One region of the Allobosea sp. GW821-FHT03A12 genome, then DNA from elsewhere that is predicted to be linked to it. Evidence: riboswitches for the same ligand, from Rfam matches in the RefSeq annotation. Region 1 holds a riboswitch; each other region holds the start of a gene.
What was found. Region 1 has a riboswitch for cobalamin ahead of AC3WLC_RS02795 (TonB-dependent receptor plug domain-containing protein). Riboswitches for the same ligand answer to the same signal wherever they lie in the genome.
Positions count from the first base shown of each region.

Region 2: another riboswitch for cobalamin. It lies ahead of AC3WLC_RS22665 (CbtB domain-containing protein); the one in region 1 lies ahead of AC3WLC_RS02795 (TonB-dependent receptor plug domain-containing protein).
Region 3: another riboswitch for cobalamin. It lies ahead of AC3WLC_RS10795 (ABC transporter substrate-binding protein); the one in region 1 lies ahead of AC3WLC_RS02795 (TonB-dependent receptor plug domain-containing protein).

Region 1 is NZ_JBYSVZ010000001.1:590,980-597,553, reverse strand. Features, by position in the region: gene AC3WLC_RS02805 (AI-2E family transporter) at 1-577, opposite strand, end outside; gene AC3WLC_RS02800 (GntR family transcriptional regulator) at 719-1,474, shown strand; cobalamin riboswitch at 1,525-1,721, shown strand; gene AC3WLC_RS02795 (TonB-dependent receptor plug domain-containing protein) at 1,842-3,785, shown strand; gene AC3WLC_RS02790 (ABC transporter substrate-binding protein) at 3,892-4,758, shown strand; gene AC3WLC_RS02785 (FecCD family ABC transporter permease) at 4,755-5,780, shown strand; gene AC3WLC_RS02780 (ABC transporter ATP-binding protein) at 5,780-6,571, shown strand; gene AC3WLC_RS02775 (DUF6925 family protein) at 6,568-6,574, shown strand, end outside.
Region 2 is NZ_JBYSVZ010000006.1:80,957-87,530, forward strand. Features, by position in the region: gene cobO (cob(I)yrinic acid a,c-diamide adenosyltransferase) at 1-360, opposite strand, end outside; gene cobU (bifunctional adenosylcobinamide kinase/adenosylcobinamide-phosphate guanylyltransferase) at 360-872, opposite strand; cobalamin riboswitch at 995-1,174, shown strand; gene AC3WLC_RS22665 (CbtB domain-containing protein) at 1,210-1,383, shown strand; gene AC3WLC_RS22670 (CbtA family protein) at 1,394-2,149, shown strand; gene AC3WLC_RS22675 (DUF1636 family protein) at 2,197-2,622, shown strand; gene cobW (cobalamin biosynthesis protein CobW) at 2,619-3,668, shown strand; gene cobN (cobaltochelatase subunit CobN) at 3,673-6,574, shown strand, end outside.
Region 3 is NZ_JBYSVZ010000003.1:671,366-677,939, reverse strand. Features, by position in the region: gene AC3WLC_RS10800 (FecCD family ABC transporter permease) at 1-643, opposite strand, end outside; gene AC3WLC_RS10795 (ABC transporter substrate-binding protein) at 640-1,677, opposite strand; cobalamin riboswitch at 1,884-2,093, opposite strand; gene AC3WLC_RS10790 (GlxA family transcriptional regulator) at 2,190-3,143, shown strand; gene AC3WLC_RS10785 (FAD-dependent oxidoreductase) at 3,295-4,893, shown strand; gene AC3WLC_RS10780 (NAD(P)/FAD-dependent oxidoreductase) at 4,890-6,071, shown strand; gene AC3WLC_RS10775 (sarcosine oxidase subunit beta family protein) at 6,055-6,574, shown strand, end outside.

The DNA of each region.
Region 1 (6,574 bases):
GGACGATGCCGGCCGTTGCCAGCGGCTCGAGCACACGGCCGAGCCAGACCAGCGCGACCTGCAGCTGGGTGCCCGGCGCCGCCACGACCTCGACCCGCTGCGCCTGCGCGCCCTGCACCGACTCCACCTCCTTCTGAAGGGAAGCGATCGCGTTCAGCGCGCTGTCGAGCATCCCGGGCGCCCTGAACTGCGCCTTGAGATCGTTGAGCTTGCCGTGGATCGTCGATTGATAGGTCGGCAACTGCTCGCCGAGCGAGCGCAGCTGCGTGCCCAGCACGAGGAAGAGGCTGGCGAGCAGGACGAGCACGACGGTCATCACCACCGCGATCGCGACCACCTTGGGCAGTCCCCGCCGCCGCAGCCACACCACCGGGGGATTGAGCGCGAAGCCGATCAGGAAGGCGAAGGCGAGCGGGATCAGGATGTCCTGGCCGTAATAGAGCGCCGCGATGATCACTGCCGCCGAGACGAGCGCCGCAGCCACCCTGACGATGTCCGCGCCCCCCAGATCGCCCGCGCCGATGCCGCCCGCTTCGTGCTGGATCGGCGCTCGGCGGACTGGCGGTGTCGTCGTCATGATCAAAGCCCCCCGGCCGGCGATGGATGGTCTTGAGAACGTGAGAGGACGCACCCGGTTCCCCCTGCCGCGCACGCCGCATTGCGAACAACGCGCCGCTGACGCTAAGACGAGAAGGATCTTCAACCATTGGTGTCGGCGATGGCGCGGGAAGAGGCCGGAAACGGTGCATCGGACAAGGCCGGGATGATCTGCCGGGCGCTGCGCCGCGCGATCATCGAGCGCGCGCTCGAACCCGGCGCGACCTTGCCGGAGGACGCGCTCGGCGAGCGCTTCGGCGTCAGCCGGACCCTCGCGCGCCATGCGCTCGCCCAGCTCGCGGCCGAAGGGCTGGTCGAGCTGCGCCGCAACCGCACCGCCGTGGTGGCGACGCCGAGCTGGCAGGAGGCGCGCGACACCTTCGACATCCGCATCGAGCTGGAGCGCCTCGTCGTGCGCCAGCTCGCCGGCCGGCTGAGCAAGGCGCAGCTTGCGACGCTGCGCGCCCATGTCGACTCGGAAGATGCCGCGCGCGGCGGCCCGGATGCGATCTCGATCCGGCTCGCGACCGAATTCCACATCCTGCTCGCTGAGATGACCGAGAGCCCGATCCTGATCCGCTATGTCAGCGAGCTCTCCTATCGCTGCTGCCTGATCCTGTCGCTGTACAGCCGGCCGCATTCCTCGGAATGCGGCATCAACGAGCATCGCCTGCTGATCGACGCGCTCGCGAGCGGTGACGTTGGGAAAGTCACGAGCCTGATGCACCACCATCTCGACTCGGTGGCGGCGCGCGCGCTCGTTGCAGAAGCCAAGCCGCGCGAGCGCGACATCATGGCGATCCTTGCGCCTTATGCGGAGGCGCCGCAAACAGTCGCCAGGCCCCGTGGAAAGCGACCGCTCAAAGCGGCCGAATAATCCCCCTCGCAAGGGCCGGCGGGCGCATTGACGCTGCCGCATTTCCGCCCTACTCGTGAACGCGACGGTTCCCTCACGGGATCAAAAGGGAACGCAGTGCGGGTGGCTCGCCACCCCATGCTGCGGCTGCCCCCGCAACTGTAAGCGGCGAGCCTTTCGCCATACGCCACTGGGACCTCGGCCCTGGGAAGGCGGCGAAAGGCAGCGACCCGCGAGCCAGGAGACCTGCCGTCAGCCGTGGTCACACGCGAACACATCGGCCGGGGTGCGCTGATGGGTGGTAGAACCGTGCGCACCCGGTTTCGGGAGCGGCTGGGGACATCTCGTTCGCGGTGACGTGCCACTGACGTTACCGCCGAGGTTTCCCGTGTTCCGTTTGCCAAAACCCGCCAAGAGCGGGCGTTTCCTCCTTGCCTTCTCCCTGCTCGCCACCTCGACCATGCTGACACCGCTCGCCGCACTAGCGCAGTCGGGCGGAAAGCCGATCGCACTCGATGAGATCGTCATCAGCCCGACCGGCGTACCGACGCCCGCCAGGGAAATCGCCAGCTCCGTCACCGTCGTGACCGCCCAGGAGATCGAGCGCCAGCAGCGTCGCACCCTGCCGCAGGCGCTCGCCGCCGTGCCCGGCCTCAACATCGTCCAGACCGGCGGCCCGGGCGGCCTGACGTCGGTGTTCATGCGCGGCACCAATTCGAACCACGTCAAGGTGCTGATCGACGGCATCGAGGTGAACGACCCCTCGACACCGAACCGCTCCTTCGATTTCGGCCAGATGCTGACGACAGACATCGAGCGGATCGAGGTGCTGCGCGGCCCACAGAGTGGCCTCTACGGCGCCAATGCGCTGGGCGGCGTCATCTCGATCACCAGCAAGCGCGGCGAAGGCCCGCCGAAGGTGACGGCGTCCGCCGAGGCCGGTTCCTACGGTACCTTCAACCAAAGCGTCGGGTTGAGCGGCGGCAATGACCGCTTCGACTACGCCTTCAATGTCAGCCATTTCCGCGCGGATTCGACGCCGGTGACGCCGCCGAACCTGGTTCCCGCCGGCCGCCGGCGCAACCCGAACTCCTATGACAACTGGAGCTATTCCGCCCGCCTCGGCGCCAGGCTGACCGACACGCTGAGCATCAACTGGGTCGGCCGCTATATCGACGGGCAATTGCTGTTCACCGGCGATTCCGGCTTCCCGAGCCTGCCGAACAGCTTCCGCAACAGCCAGAACTACCGCCAGGCCTTCACCCGCGGCGAGGTCGTCTGGGACCCGCTGGGCGGCCAGTTCGTCAACCGCTTCGGCGTCTCCTACAGCAATCAGGACCGTTCCGATCGCCGGCCGAATGCCTCCGGTATCCTCGACCTGCCTACCGAGAACCTCGGCGAGCGTACCAAATACGACTGGCGCGGCGATCTGAAGCTCACCCAGAGCCAGACCCTGGTGATGGGCCTGCAATACGAGACCGAACGCTTCGACACGTCCGCCAAGACCGTCTCGAACGGCAACAAGGGCGCCTTCGTCGAATTGCAGTCGAACTGGACCGACCGCTTCTTCACCGTCGCCAATATCCGCTATGACAACGACGACAAGTTCGGCGGCCACACCACCTATCGCATCGCACCGGTCTTCATCGTGCCAGGCACCGACACCAAGCTGAAGGCGAGCTACGGCACCGGCTTCAAGGCGCCGACGCTGAGCGAGCGCTTCAGCGATTCCCGTCCGGCTTTCAACTTCTACGGCAATCCCGACCTGAAGCCCGAGGAGAGCCGCGGCTGGGATGTCGGCTTCGAGCAGCCGCTGCTGAACGGGCAGGTCAATGTCGGCGCAACCTGGTTCCACAACGACATCGACAACCTGATCGTCACCAATGCGGCGCGGACCTCCTACGCCAATATCGGCAAGGCGACGACGCAGGGCCTGGAGAGCTTCGTCGCGCTCGAACTCTCGCCGCAGTTCAAGGTCCGGGCCGACTACACCTTCACCCTGGCGCGCGACGACATCGCCCGCCAGGAGCTGCTGCGCCGGCCGCGCCACAAGGCCAGCGTCACCGCGAGCTGGATGCCGATCGAGAAGCTGACACTGTCGGCGACGCTGATCTATCTCGGCGAGCGCATGGACGGGAACCGCGACTTCTCGGTCTCCAGGATGCGTGCGCCCGGCGCCGCGATCGTCAACCTCGCCGCCGACTACAAGGTCGACGAGCGCTTCACCGTGTTCGGCCGCGTCGATAACCTGTTCGACAAGCGGTATGAGAACCCGGTCGGCTTCCTGGTGCCGGGCCTCAGCGCCTTCGGTGGGATCAGGGTGAGCCTGTGAGAGAGCTGGGAACCTCCCCCGTCATGCTCGCCCTTGTGGCGAGCATCCACGTCTTGAACACGGCATGTGGTCAAGGAAGACGTGGATGGTCGGGACAAGCCCGACCATGACGAGGAGGATAGGCTTCGCGCTTGCGCTCGGCCTCTGGCTGGCGGCGACCGGCGGCCTCGCCCGCGCGGACGACGCCCCGGCCAAGCCGCAGCGTATCGTCTCGCTCAACATGTGCACCGACGAGCTGGTGCTGCGGCTCGCGTCACCGAAGCACGTCGCCTCGGTGACCTGGCTGTCGCAGGACCCGCGCAACGCCAACATGGCCGCGCGCGCCCTCGTCATTCCCGCCAATCACGGGCTGGTCGAGGAGGTGCTGGCGTATAAGCCCGACCTCGTCGTCGCCGGCGCCTACACGACACGCGCGACCGTCGCGCTGCTGAAGCGCGTCGGCGTGACGGTCCGCGAGTTCGGCGTGCCGAGCAACCTCGCCGAGATGCGCCAGCAGATCCGCGACATGGCGAGGCTGCTCGGCGAGCAGCAGAACGGCGAAGCCCTGATCGCAGAGATGGACAAGCGCCTCGCCGCGCTGGCGGATCGCCCCCGCCCGGCCCAGCCACGCGCCATCGTGCTGCGTCCGAACGGCTTCACCACCGGGCGCGGCTCGCTCGTCGACGAGATCCTGATGGCGGCGGGGCTGACCAACCTCGCCGCCGAGCTCGGCATCGACAATTACGGCCAGATCGCACTCGAGACCGTCGCGCTCGGCAAGGCCGATATCCTGATCCTCAACACCACACCGGACGGCCCGCCCTCGCTAGCCCATGAGATCCTGCATCACCCCGTCCTCGCCCGACTCGGCGACCGGCTGAAGCTCGTCGCCTTGCCCTCGAAGCTCTGGACCTGCGCCGGTCCGGCGGTGATCGACGCGATCGAATTGCTGCTCGACGCGACCGCGCCGACGCCAGCCGGAAAAAGCCCATGAGCGCTACGGCCATGCCCTCATCCGCTTCCGACCGGATGTCCTACTGGCGGCTCGTCGCCCTCTTGGCCGTCGCGACGCTCGTCATGGCGGCGCTCTCGCTCGCCGTCGGCTATGCCCGGCTCGACCTTTTCGCCGCGCTCGGCGACTGGCTCGCCGGCCGGCAGAGCCTGCCCGCGCTCGTGCTCGTCGAATTGCGCCTGCCGCGCGCCATCCTCGGCGCACTGGTCGGCTTCAGCCTCGGTCTCGCCGGCGCGGCGATGCAAGGGCTGCTGCGCAATCCGCTGGCCGAGCCCGGCATCGTCGGCATCTCCAGCGCCGCCGCCTTCGGCGCCGTCAGCGTATTCTATTCCGGTTTTGCCGGCGCCTTCGCACTCGCTCTGCCGCTCGGCGGCATCGCCGGGGCGCTGCTCGCAGTCCTCTTGCTCTTCGCCCTCAACGGCCGCGGCGCCGGCACGATGACGCTGATCCTGGCCGGCGTCGCGATCAACAGCTTCGCCGGGGCGATGACCTCGCTGGCGCTCAACCTTGCGCCCAATCCCTATGCCGCACTGGAGATCGTGTTCTGGCTGATGGGTTCGCTTGCCGACCGCAGCCTGATCCATGTCTGGCTGGTGTTGCCGCTGATGCTGGTCGGCTGGGCCCTGCTGCTTTCCTGCGCGCCGGCGCTCGACGGGCTCACGCTCGGCGAAGACACGGCGCGCAGCCTCGGCTTCGACTTGACCTGGCTGCGGGTCCGGCTGATCGGCGGCGCGGCGCTCGCCGTCGGCAGCGCCGTCGCCGTCACCGGGGCGATCGGCTTCGTCGGCCTCGTCGTGCCGCATCTCCTGCGCCCGCTGGTCGGCCACAAGCCCGGCCGGCTGCTGCTGGTCAGCGGTTTCGGCGGCGCGATCCTGCTTCTCGCCGCCGACACGGCGTTGCGGGTGATGCCGATCCGGCCCGAGCTCAAGCTCGGCGTCGTCACCGCCTTGATCGGCGCACCCTTCCTGTTCAGCCTGATCCAGCGCCTGCGGCGGGAGGCGTGATGCGTATCGAAGCGAACGGCATCGCGATCGCCTTCGACGGCAAGCCGATCCTCGCCGGGATCGATCTTGCCCTGCGACCGGGCGAACTCGTCGGCCTGATCGGCGCCAATGGCGCCGGCAAGACCACTCTGCTGCGCATCCTCGCCGACCTGCTGCCGCCGGCAGCAGGCAAAGTTCTCTATGATGGCAAGCCGGCAAGAACGCTGGGCCGTCGCGCGCTGGCGCAGCGCCTCGCCTTCCTCGCCCAAGGCGGCAATGTGCAATGGCAGATGCGGGCGGAGGCCGTCGTCGCGCTCGGCCGCCTGCCGCATCGGCGCCCCTTCGCCGACCTCACCGCAACGGATCAGGCTGCGATCGCCAACGCCTTCGCCTCGACCGATGCCAGCGCCTTCCGCGAACGCAGCTTGGACAGCCTCTCGGGCGGCGAACGCATGCGCGTGCTGCTGGCGCGAGCGCTGGCAGTCGAAGCGGAGATGCTGCTAGCGGACGAACCGCTGGTCGGGCTCGACCCGCGCCATCAGCTCGAGGCGATGGCGCTGTTCAGGCGCATCGCCGCTGATGGCACCGGCGTCGTCGTCGTGCTGCACGACCTCTCGCTCGCCGGGCGTTTCTGCGACCGGCTCGTCCTCATCGATCGCGGCCGCATCCTTGCCGACGGGCCGCCGGCCGCCGTGCTCGACGACGACAACCTTGCAAGCGCCTTCGGTATCGCGGTCGCCCGTGGCAGCCGCGACGGCGAAGATTTCGTCCTGCCCTGGCGGGCGCTGGACCATGGAGAACCCCGCCGATGACGG
Region 2 (6,574 bases), on a different contig from region 1:
CTTCGCCTTCTCGAAGGCGCGGGTCGCGGCGGCGATGTCGCGGGTCTTGTCCTGCGTCTCCCAGGTGAAGCCCTCGCCCATGGAATGCCAGGAAATCTGGTCACCGAAGGCCTCCAGCGCCTTGCGCTCGCCGGTCGACCAGGCGCCCTTGATGAACTGGACGACGCCGATGCGCCAGCCATGGCCAAGCGCGCGCAGGATCAGGCCGAAGGCGGCGGTCGACTTGCCCTTGCCCGGACCGGTGTTGACGATCAGCAGGCCCTTTTCCAGCGTCTTGCCGGCGACCTCGGCGTCCTGCACCGCCTTGCGCTTTGCCATCTTCGCCTTGTGGCGGGCGGCGTCCTCGGCCTCGGTCGTCATCACTTCACCTGCATCGGCAATCCGGCGACCATGAAGACCACGCGCCCGGCCTGCGCCGCAAGCCGCTGATGCAGGCGGCCGGCCTCGTCGCGGAAGCGCCGGGCGAGCGCATTGTCCGGCACGATGCCGAGGCCGACCTCGTTCGAGACCAGCACGATAGGCGCGCTGGCCTCGCGGCAAGCGGCGATAAGCTCGCCGGTCGCGATTGCGATGTCGCGCTCGGCGAGCAGCAGATTGGTCAGCCACAGCGTCAGGCAATCGACGAGAATCGGCTGACCGGCCCGTGCATTGCGAATCGCCTCGGGCAGGGCGACGGGCGCATCGACGGTCTGCCAGTCGCGCGAGCGGCGGGCTCGGTGCTCGGCGATGCGGGCGCGCATCTCGTCGTCATAAGCCTGCGCGGTCGCGATATAGGTCCAGGGCGCCGGCAGCGCCTCGACCAGCGCCTCGGCATGGCGGCTCTTGCCGGAGCGGGCACCGCCGAGGACGAGAGTGAGCAGAGGAAGGGTCATGTCCTGGTCTCCGCGTCATGCTCGGGCGCAGACCCGAGCATCTCTTTCAGGAGATTCTCGGCTCTTCGCTACGCTTCGGCCGAGAATGACGAGACTGCATTGCACAGTGCCTACCGGATGGCTAATGATCGTCGCTGACGGTGCCTCGACAACGAGGTGAAAAGGGAACGCGGTGAAAGGCCGCGGCTGCCCCCGCAACTGTAAGCGGCGCGTCCTGCGCCATCGGCCACTGGGTTTCCCGGGAAGGCGGAGCAGGACACCAAGCCGTGAGCCAGGAGACCTGCCGTCGTCCGATGTCGTCCAGCAGGCTGCCGGTGGGGTGGCCAGGAGTGAGCCAATGAACACCGCAACCGTCACCAGCCAGACCAGCGTTTCGGAGCGGGCGAAAGCCGTCGCCGCCGCGCTGATCCTCGGCTTCGTGCTGATCTACACCGTCGGCTTCGCCGCCTCGTCCACTGTCCACAACGCGGCGCACGACACTCGTCACGGCCTCGCCTTCCCCTGTCATTGAGGGAAAGCACATGGTCACGCGTGTTCTCACGGTCAGCATCCTGGCCGGGCTTCTGGCTGGGCTGCTGATCTCGGCGCTCCAGCACGTCACCACCACCCCGCTGATCCTCAAGGCCGAGACCTATGAGGCCGCATTCCGCTCGCAGGGCGCACCGATGAAGGCCGCCTTCTCTGACGGTGCCCGCATCATTCTCGCCCATAACGACCCGAAGGCCGGGGCGGACCATACCGGTGAGCATGAATGGAAGCCGCAGGACGGCCTCCAGCGTACCGCCTTCACCAGCCTGGTGACGATCGGCACCGCGATCGGCTTCGCCGCATTGCTGCTCGCCGGAATGATCGCCGCGAACGAGCAGATCGACCAGCGCCGGGCATTGGCCTGGGCCGTCTGCGGCTTCCTCGCCTTCGGGCTCGCCCCGGCGATGGGGCTGGCGCCGGAATTGCCGGGCTCCGCCGCGGCCGAACTGCAGCACCGCCAGCTCTGGTGGCTGCTGACGGCGGTCGTCACCGCCGGCGCGCTCTTTGTCTTCCTGCGCGTCGAGGCTTCCTGGGCGCGGGCGCTTGCCGTGCTGGCGCTGCTGCTGCCACATCTGATCGGCGCGCCGCACCTGGCGGCGCCGGAGAGCAAGGTGCCGGCCGAGATCGCCGCGCATTTCGCCGCGCTCTCGCTCGCCATCCAGGCCGCGCTCTGGCTCGTCACCGGCTTCGCCGTCGGCGTGCTCTGGCCTTGGGCCACGCGCCGCAGCGCCGTCGCCGCGGCGGCCTGACGCCTCGCGCAGCCAGAAACGGCCGCGCCAGAACAAGGAGGCGTCTCATGCTCGAAGGCGATCTCGCCCTCGCGATGGAGGCCCGGCAGCAGCCGGGCTGCACCATCCATGTCTGCACCACCTGCCGGCGCCAGCGCGAGGATCTGCCGGAAGGCTATGACCAACCCGGCATCGGCCTTGCGGCAGCGCTCTCCGAGCGCATGGCCGGCAGCGGCATTGCCGTCGTCCCGGTCGAATGCCTCTCCGTCTGCAAGCGGCCCTGCACGATCGCGCTCGCAGCCGACGGCAAATGGACTTATCTGATCGGCGATCTCGACGCCGGTCTTCATCTCGACGAGATCGTCAGCGGGGCGGAGAAATTCGCCGCCAGCGCCAACGGCATCGTTCCCTGGAAGGAAAGACCCGTCTCGTTCCGCAAGGGCGTGGTCGCGCGCGTGCCTCCCCTGCCGCGCACACAAGGATCAAACGAATGAACGCTCCCCAGACCACGACGCTCGGCAAGGTGCCGTGCACGATCATCACCGGCTTCCTCGGCGCCGGTAAGACCACCCTCGTCCGCCATCTCCTGGAGAACGCCGGCGGCAAGCGCCTCGCCGTCCTGGTCAACGAGTTCGGCGATCTCGGCTTCGACGGCTCCTTCATCGCCGGCTGCGGCATCGAGGGCTGCACGCAGGAGGACATCGTTGAGCTGCCGAATGGCTGCATCTGCTGCACCGTCGCCGACGATTTCGTGCCGGCGCTGGAAAAGCTGCTGAACCGGGAAAACCCGCCGCAGCACATTCTGATCGAGACCTCCGGCCTCGCTCTGCCGAAGCCTCTGGTCAAGGCCTTCAACTGGCCGGCGATCCGCAGCCGCGTCACCGTCGACGGCGTCATCGCCGTGGTCGATGGGCCGGCGGTGGCCGAGGGCCAATTCGCCGATGATCCCGAAGCGCTGAAGGCGCAGGCCGCGCAGGACCAGGCCGTCGACCATGACAACCCGCTGGAGGAGGTGTTCGAGGACCAGATCCTCTGCGCCGACCTGATCCTGCTCAACAAGAGCGACCTCGTCGACGCGGCAGGCCGCGAGCGGGTCAAGGCCGAGATCGCCCAGCACCTGCCCAAGGCGATCAAGGTGGTCGAGACTGCCCATGGCAAGGTCGAGCCGGCGCTGATCATCGGGCTCGGCGCCGCCGCCGAGGCCGATCTCGCGGCGCGTCCCTCGCATCATGGCGAGGGCGAGGATCACGACCATGACGATTTCGACAGCGTCGCGCTGCCGCTGCCGCAGGCCGGCTCGCCGGAAGAGCTCGTCGCCCGCGTCGCCAAGGCGGCCGAGGCCGAGGGCGTGCTGCGGCTCAAGGGTTTTGCCGGCATTCCCGGCAAGCCGATGCGGCTGGTGGTGCAGGGCGTGGGACGGCGCGTCGGCCATCATTACGACCGGGCCTGGGGTGCCAATGAGCCGCGCGACGGCCGGCTCGTGGTGATCGGCCTCAAGGGCTTCGACCGGGCCGCAGTCGAGGCGGCGCTCGCCGGCTGATGCGATGCACCTTCTCCCGACCAGCGAAGTGAGGCTCGACGACGGCGAAGACGCCGTCGACCTCGCTCTGCCGCCGGGAGACCTCGTCGTCCTCTCCTTCAGCGACAGCGACCTCTCTGCCCTGGCGGCGGCAGCGCCCGATAGCGGGCTGACCTTACGCCTGGTGCCGCTCAGGCGCTTCAAGCACCCGCTCTCGATCGACCTGCTGATCGAGAAAACGCTCGCCAGCTCGCGCTTCGTGCTGCTGCGCTGCCTCGGCGGGCTCGACTATCTCCGCTACGGCGTCGAGCAGATCGCCAGCGCCTGCCGGCAGCATGGGGTCGCGCTGGCGGTGCTCCCTGGCGACGACCGGGAGGACGAGCGGCTCGCCGGCTACGGCACCGTGCCACAGGAGTTCGCGGCCGCCCTGCTCGGCTATTTCCATGCCGGTGGCGGCGCCGAGAACATGCGGCGGCTGCTGGGGCGGGCCAGTGATTATCTCGCCGCACGGCCCTCGTCCGACCCGGCTTCGCCGGGCCACCTTCTCCCCCGAGGGGAGAGGGACGAAGCCGCACTGACAGCTCCCTTCTCCCCTCCCCGGCAGGGAGATCAGGGCCAGCGCGACCTTGCCCCTGTCCCGCTCCCCACGCTATTCGCGCTCGGCGCCAACGCCGCGCCGCTGCCTTGGCAGGAAGCGCTCGCCGCGCTGCCTACCGATACCCCCCTTGTTCCCATCCTCGTCTACCGCTCCGGCGTCGCCGCCGGTGACACGGCCATGGTCGAGGCGATCGCGTCAGCTCTCGCCGCACGCGGCCTCGACCCGCTTCCCCTCGCCCTGACCAGCCTCAAGGACGCAAGCGTCGCTGCCGAGCTCGCCGCGCTGATCGCCTCCCGCAAGCCGGCGCTGATCGTCACCACCACGGCCTTCTCCGCCCGCGACGGCGAAGGCTTCGTGCTCGACGCCGCCAATTGCCCGATTCTGCAGGCCGTACCGGTCGGCAGCGCGCGCGAAGCGTGGGCAGAATCGCCACGTGGGCTCTCCGCCGCCGACCTCGCCATGCAGGCGGCACTGCCGGAATTCGACGGAAGGCTCGGCGCCATCCCGGTCGCCTTCAAGGAGGAGATCGCCGATCCCGCCACCGGCCTGACATTGCGGCGGCTGACGCCGGATGACGACGGCATAACCGCGCTCGCAGACCTCGCGGCGAACTGGATCGCACTCGGCCGCAAGCCGTGCAGCGAACGCCGGCTCGCGCTGGTGATGTCCGACTACCCCGCCCGCGGCGGCCGCGCCGGCTTCGCCGTCGGCCTCGATACGCCGACGAGCGCGCTGGCGATCCGGGAACTGCTGGGTGGGGCGGGGTATGACGTTGGTCCCACGACATCTCACCCAGATGGCGCGAACCTCATGCAGGCGCTCACCGAAGGCCCAGCTGACTTCGCCGTCCCGCTCGCCGCCTATCGCGCCTGGCTCGCCTCAATCCCGGCCGCAGCGCGCGAAGCTCTCTTCGCCAGCCACGGCCAGCCCGACCCCGCCTGCATCAACGAAGCCTCCCGCTTCCGACTCGTCCGCTTCGGCAAGCTCGCCGTAGCGCTGCAGCCCCCGCGCGACGCCTCGCCCGACCGCAAGGCGCGCTATCACGACCCCGATGCGCCGCCGGGGCACGCCTATCTCGCCTTCTATCTCGGCCTGCGCGAAATCCTCGGCACCGATGCGCTGATCCATCTCGGCACCCACGGCACGACCGAGTGGCTGCCCGGCAAGGCGGTGGCACTCTCGGCCGCCTGCTGGCCGCGGCTCGCGGTCGGCGCCCTGCCGGTGATCTACCCCTATGTCGTCGACGATCCCGGCGAGGCGGCGCCGGCGAAGCGCCGGCTCTCGGCGCTGACGCTCGGCCACCTGCCGCCACCGCTGGCGAACCACGACATCGCCGGCGAAGCGGCGCTGCTGCGCGACCTCGTCGAGGAGTACTCGCAGGCGCAGGTGCTCGATCCGCGCCGGGCCGAATTGGTAGCGCGCGAGATCATCGACCGGGCCGAGCGGACAGGCCTCGCCGCGGCGAGCGGCGTCACGCCCGATCAGGACATGGCAAGCGCACTCGCGGCGCTCGACGCTCATCTCTGCGATCTCGCCGAGACCGCCTTCCGCGACGGACTCCATGTCTTCGGCTCCTCGCAAGCCGATCCGGCCTCCGCCGAGAACGAGCGCCGCAACCTGCTCAGGGCGATCGATGCCGGCTTCGTGCCGCCCGGCCCGGCCGGCGCGCCGCATCGCGGCCGGCCCGACGTGCTGCCGAGCGGACGCAACCTTTCGACCCTCGACCCGCGCGCCTTGCCGACACGCTCGGCCGCAAAGCTCGGAACAAAGGCGGCCGAGGCTGTCATCGCCAGGCATCTCCAGGACGAGGGAGATTATCCCCGCCGGATCGTGATGGATCTCTGGGCCTCGCCGACCCTGCGCTCGGGCGGCGAGGATATCGCCCATGCCTTGCGGCTGATGGGCGTGGAGCCAGTCTGGGACCATGGCTCGACCCGCGTCACCGGCTTTTCGATCATCCCGCAGGCCAAGCTCTCCGCACCGCGCGCCGACGTCACCATCCGGATCTCCGGCGCCTTCCGCGACACGTTTCCGGCGCAGATCGCTCTGCTCGATGGCGCCGCACGTGCCGTCGCCGCGCTCGACGAGTCCGACGAGTGGAATGAGCCCGCGGCGGCCCGACGCCGTGGCGAGGCCGGCGCGCGCATCTTCGGTGCTGCGCCCGGCCGCTATGGCGCTGCCATGGCCGACCGGGCGCTCGATGGCGACTGGCAGACCCGCTCGGAGTTGGGCAGCGCCTATATCGCCGCAACGAGCCATGCCTATGGCGGGCCGGACGGCGCTGCTTCGCCCGATGAAAGCTTCACCACCCGGGTCAAGGAGGCCGACG
Region 3 (6,574 bases), on a different contig from region 1:
CCGGCGCGGCGATCCAGAGATCGGGCCAGCGCACGCCGCCGAAATTTCCCAGCAGCCAGAACATCACGCCGCGTGCCTGCTCGGCGCTGGCCATGGTCGTGACGATGGTCGCCGTCGCCGCGTTGAAGAGCTGCGAGGTCGCGACGCCGGCGAGGATGACGCGATCGCTCGCCCCGCCAGCCCCCGTCGCCAGCAGCGCCACGACCGCGAGCGCGGCGCAGGAGCCGATGAAGGCGCCGGCCGAGACCGTCAACGCCGTGCCGCCGATGCCGACGCCGAGGATCAGCACCGCGACGGCGCCGGTCGAGGCGCCGGCGGAGATGCCGAGCACATAGGGCTCCGCCAGCGGGTTGCGCAGCAGAGCCTGCAGGATCGCGCCGGAGAGCGCCAGCGCGCCACCGCCGAGTCCCGCCATCAGCGCCCGGCTCAGGCGATAATCGAAGATCACGCCCTGCTGGATCGCGCTGACCGGGAAATCGAGATCGAACAGCCCATTGCCGAGCGCGCGCAGCGCCGTATCAAACGGGATGCGCATCTCGCCGATCGTCACCGCCAGCGCCACCGAAACGGTGAGCGCGACGAGCGAGGCCAGCGCGATCGCGATCCGCGCCGGCCAGTTCGGGCCGTGGGCAGCGTGGCTCAAGGAGAGAGGCCGAAGCCGGAGATCGCCTTGGCGAGCGTCTCGATACCGTCGACCGTGTCGAGCCCGGCGCGGGTGGCGCCGACATCCAGGATCACGATGCGGTTGTTCCTGACCGCGTCGAGCTTGCTGGCGACGGGGTCGGTCTTGAGGAAGTCGAGCTTCTTCTCGATATCATCGGCCGGAAAGCGGCGGCGATCCATCTTCACGGTGACGATCACAGCCGGGTTGGCGCCGGCGATGCTCTCCCAGCCGACCAGCGGCCATTCCTCGTTGGTGGTGATGATGTTGCGGGCGCCGAGCTTCGACAGGATATAGGCGGGCACGCCGTTCTTGCCGGCCATGAAGCCGTCGCCCTTGATGTCCTTGCTGGAGAACCAGACCACGACCGGCACGTCCCTGGCCTTGAGGCTGGCGACAGCCTGCACCGCCTTGTCCTCGCGCGCCTTCAGCTCGGCAATCAGCGCATCGGCCCGATCGGAGACGTCGAAAATCTGCCCGAACTCGCGGATGTTGCGATAGACCAGCTCCATCGTGAACATCTGGGTGCGCACGCCGTCGCCGGCGCCGGAATTGTCCTTGCCGACGCAGTCGGTCGGCGAGACGTAAGTTGGCACCTTGACCTTGGCGAACTGGTCGCGCTTGCCGACGATTCCGTTCGGCCCGACATGCCATTCGAACATCGCGGTGACGAGGTCGGGCTCCTGGGCGAGCACCGCCTCGAAGCTCGGATCGTTGTCGGCGAGGCGCTTCACCCTGGCGTTCACCGCCTCATAGGGCTTGGCGACCGGCGAAAACCAGACGGCGGTGCCGACGACGCGGTCGCCGAGACCGAGCGCGTAGAGGATCTCGGTCTGGGTCTGGCCGATCGCGACGACGCGCTTGGGCGGGGCGGCGAAGGTCACGCTCTCGCGGCAGTTCTCCAGGGTCAGCGGATATTGCGTCGGCGCCGCCAAGGCGGCACCCGCGACTAGGGTGCCGAGGAGCGCCGCGACGGGCGCCAGCGGCAGGCGGGTGATGTATCGCGTAGCCGGCACGGGACAAGCCTTGAATGTAACAATGTTGCATTTCTGATAGAAGGGACGGCGCGCAGCCGTCAAGCTCTGCGCGACAGCGCGGGCGGTGTTCACGAACATGGGTCTCATCGCTCCCCGAGATGGCAGGCGGGGAGCTGCGCAGGGGCGTGGATGGATGGAGGCATGGCCGCCATCGACACACAGCTCCGGAACACCCCGTCCGAAAGACGTCTTCGACGACCGGGGCAGGTCTCCTGGCTCGCGGGTCAGTGCCGCTTCCGCCCGGCCTTCCCGGCGCTGTCGGCGCCAGTGGACGATGGACGGAGAGCTCGCCGCTTACAGTTGCGGGGGCAGCCTCGGCTTTGGCGGAATACGCCTCACCGAATTCCCTCTTAGCTCCGGATGCGATCCGGAGAACCTCGATCGCGGCCACCCTATAAGGCCGCGCTGCACCGTCAAGCCCGTCCGCAGCCTTGCAGCGATGGCCACCGCCTCAAGGCTTGCTAAGGTAGGGCCAGGCCAAGGGGTGAGGCATGCAGAGCGAATACCGCGTCGCCATTGTCGTGCTGCCGAACTTCACCCTGCTCGCCCTGTCCAGTGTCGTCGACACGCTCCGGCTGGCGAATCGGGCGCTGGGACGCGAGGCCTACAGCTGGACCGTCTACGGGCTGCAGGACACCGTGGCGGCCTCGAGCCATGTCGGCATCGTCCCCGACAGGCTGCTGGCGGGCGTGCATGACGACGAGGCCGACATCGCCATCGTCTGCGGCGGGATCGGCGGCCATCTCTACAATGAGCGCCATTTGCGGGCGTGGTTGCGGGATCTCGACAGCCGCGGCGCGATCATCGGCGCGATCTCGACCGGCATCTGGCAGGTGGCCCGCGCCGGCCTGCTCGACACCTATCGCTGCGCCGTCCACTGGGACGACCTGCCGTCCTTCTCCGCGACCTTTCCGCTGGTGGAGGTCCGCTCCGAGATCTTCGTACATGACCGACGCCGGCTCACCTGTTCAGGCGGCGTCGCGGTGATCGACATGGTCCTCTATCTCGTCGCGGTGCAATTCGGCATCGCCCAAGCCGACAGCGTCGCGGACCTCTTGATCCACGCCCGAATCCGCTCCTCCGACGAGAAACAGCGCGGCACCGCCGGCAGCCCGCAGGCAACGCCGCGGACCGTCCGCAGGGCGGTGACCCTGATGGAGCGCAATATCGAGGCGACGCTCCCCGTTACCGCGATCGCCTGCGAGATCGGCTGCTCCACCCGCCAGCTCGAACGCCTTTTTGCCGAGGCGTTCGGCATGTCGCCCAAGCGCTATTATGACGGCGTGCGCCTGCGCCATGCCCGCAAGCTCCTCGTCGAAACCGACGTCCCGCTCTCGGACGTCGCAGTGCAATGCGGCTACCCGTCCCAGGCGCAGTTCGCGACGCGTTTCCGGACCGCTTTCGGCAAGCCGCCGCTACGCTACCGGCTCCATGCCCACAGATGACGGGCCGGCTCGATCAGTCGATGTTGCAACGCCGCGAAAGCTATGTCGCTTATCGGGAAAAGATGTCGCTTTTCCGCAAGTCGTAGCCCCAGTCGTTCCTTAGCCTCCTCTCAAACGCCGCCCGTCGAGAGGGCGCCGGGAGACTGCCAGAATGACCCGCCTGGATGAGCGGTCGACGGCCGGCAAGCCGTTGCCCGTCCGCGAGCACGCACGTCTGTTGGTCATCGGAGCCGGGCCCGCCGGGCTGTCCGCAGCGCTCGAAGCCGCTAGGCGCGGCATCGCGGTCGTGCTGATCGACGAGCATCCCGTCGATCACACCCTGATGGGGCTCGACGTGCCCTTCCATTTCGGTCAGCGCATGGGCGGCTCCACCCGCAACAAGGCGCGGATGATCGAGACCATCGCCGCTGCGGACGAGCGGATCGCGGAAGCCTTCGAAGCGGGCGTCGACGTCAGGCTCGGCCTTTCCGTCTGGGGCCTGTTCTCGCCACGCCCCGGCCTGCGCTGGCTGCGCGGGCATGTCGCCGGCCTCAGCGATGGTGAGAGCAGCTGGTTCCTTTCCTTCGATGCGGCGATCGTCGCGACCGGGCGCCGCGATGTCGGCCTCGCCTTCCCTGGCTGGGAACTCCCTGGCGTGATGGGCGTGACCGCCGCGAGCGCCCTGCTGCAACGCTACGAGGCCTTCGACGGCCGGGCGCTGGCAATCCTCGGCTCCGGCGTGGAAGCGACTGAGTTCGCGAAAGCGGCCCTAGCAGCCGGGCGGAAGATCGTCGGGCTGATCGAAGCGGGAGAGACGCCGCGCGATCCCGTCGGCTGCGCAGAACTCGCCCAGCGGGGCGTGCCCGTGCTGACGCAGACTATGATCTCGCGCGCTAGCGGCGGTCATAGCGGCGTCGAGCATGTGCTCCTGCGGTCTTTGGGGACCGAGGACGTGGATGCGGGCCAGCTTGCCTGCGATACCGTCGTTCTCGCCACGGGCGCCGCGCCCGTGATCGAGCTGCTCGACGTCGCCAGCGCCGAGATCGGCTTTGCGCCGCATCGCGGCGGCTATGTTCCGGTGCTCGACGCCGACGGCCGAACCTCGGTGCCCGGGCTCTTCGCCGCCGGAGACTGCGCCGGCATCTCTTCCGGCAAGACGATCGATTCCGCGATCGCCGCGGCGGAAGGAGTTCGCGCCGCGGTAGCAGCCTGCGACGAGCTTGCCGCCGGCACTGTAAAGGCGTGGCAACCTGCACCTGCGGCCGAGCCGGGCCCGGCCGACGAGAATGTCGAGGACGTACGCTCCGTCTGGGCGGCCGCGTCGATGGCCGTCGCCGACGCCGGCACGCATCTCTGTCAGTGCGAGGAGGTCAATCTGGCTGACCTGCTCGGCGTCCGCCCGCCACGCTACCTGTCGGGCGACGACGGCGCACTGAAGTCGCACGATCTGGCAGCACTCGCCGCGGACGGACAGGTCAGCCAGGACCAGATCAAGCGCCTCACCCGTGCCGGCATGGGCCCCTGCCAGGGCCGGCGCTGCCGCGAGCAGGTCGGCGCGGTGTTGGCAAAGGCCACCGGCACGCCGCTCGCCCGGATGCCCTTGCCGAGCCATCGCGCCCCGGTCCGGCCACTACCGCTCTCGGCCTTTGCCGAGGATCGCGAGCCTGATGTCCTCGCGCAGAACTGGGAAGGCTGGTTCGGCATCGCCAGCCAATGGGTGCCGTACTGGACCTTGTCCTCGGATGCCGCCGGCACGGAGGAGCGGCCATGACTGCCGGCGAGGGACAGAAGGGCGCTGATGTCATCATTGTCGGCGGCGGCGTGACGGGGCTGAGCACCGCCTGGTGGCTGGCTCGGGCCGGCGTCGACGTGCTGCTGATCGAGAAGGGCATCGTCGGCTGGGGCGCTTCGGGCCGCAATGGCGGCGGGGCGACGCATCATCAAAGTCCGCTCTTCGCCGAGGAGCAGCGACTCTGGCCGCTGATGGACGAAATGCTGGGATATCCGACCGAATACCAGCCGAAGCGCATTCGCATGGCCTTGAGCGATGCGCAGATGGACGAGTTCAGGATCGGCGTCGACAATACCCGCGGCCAGGGCTTTCCGGCCGAGTGGTTGGATGCCGGCCAGGTCCGTGATCTCGTCCCGCTCGCCGGTAGCAATGTGGTCGGCGGCGTCTATTACGAGCGCGGTGGTCACGCCAATCCGCAGCGGACGGTTCAGGCCTATGCCTGGGCGTTGCAGGATCTCGGCGGGCGCATCCTGCAGCATACCGCGGTGACCGGCTTCGAGCGGCGCGGCGACAAGGTCGTCGCGGTCGAGACCAGCGCCGGCAGCTTTGCCTGCAAGACGCTGGTGCTGGCGGCCGGACCGCAGACCGGCGTCCTCACGGCCCTGCTCGACAGCGAGGTACCGGTGACCCCGGCACGGGCCGAGATGATCGTCACCGAGCCGCTGCCGCTGATGCCGATCGGCGGCGTCGACGGCAACCATCTCTATGGCCGCCAGACCTTGCGCGGCAACCTCGCCTATGGCGGCGGCCCGCATGAATGGCTGACACCGGACGACGACACCATCGCGGCGCGCCCGTCGAGCCCCCTCGCCCGCAATGTCGCCAAGCGCCTGGCCGAGCTCTTCCCCAAGGCCGCGCATATCCGCGTCATCCGCAGCTGGGCCGGCGTGATCGAGAACACGCCGGATGGGCGGCCGGTGATCGATCGGCTGCCGACCGCCGGCAACGTCATCGCCGCGACGATGTCGAGCGTCGGCTTCGGCCTCTCGCCGGCTACGGGGCGCGCCATTTCGCAACTCGTGCTCGATGGCCGCTGCGATTTCGCCGATCTGTCGAGCTTCCGCCTGTCGCGCTTCGGGAATCTCAGCCCGGACTGGCGCGAGGAGCGCGGCTGGGTGCCCCCACAAACGGATGATGACGATGCCCGCGCGGCCTGAACCGATCGCCGACCGCTATTCGGCCTGGCGGCTGCTGACGGAGAGCCTTTCCGGCAATCGCGGCTGGAAGCCGGCCTGGCGCAAGCCCGAGCCGAAGTCGTCTTATGACGTGATCATCGTCGGTGGCGGCGGCCATGGGCTGGCGACCGCACATTACCTCGCCAGCGTGCACGGGATCACCAATGTCGCGGTGGTCGAGAAGGGGCCGATCGGCCTGGGCAATGCCGGCCGTAACACCACGATCGTGCGCTCGAACTACGGTTTGCCGAGCAATACGCGCTTCTACGAGTGGTCACTGAAGCTGTGGGAGGGGCTGGAGCAGGACCTGAACTACAACGTCATGATGAGCCAGCGCGGCGTGCTCAACCTGTTCCATTCGGACTCGCAGCGCGACGCCACCGCAAGGCGCGGCAACTCGATGCTGCTGCAAGGCGTCGATGCCGAGCTGCTCGACCGCGAGCAGGTCAGGGCGATGGCGCCGTTCATCGCGATGGACAATCCGA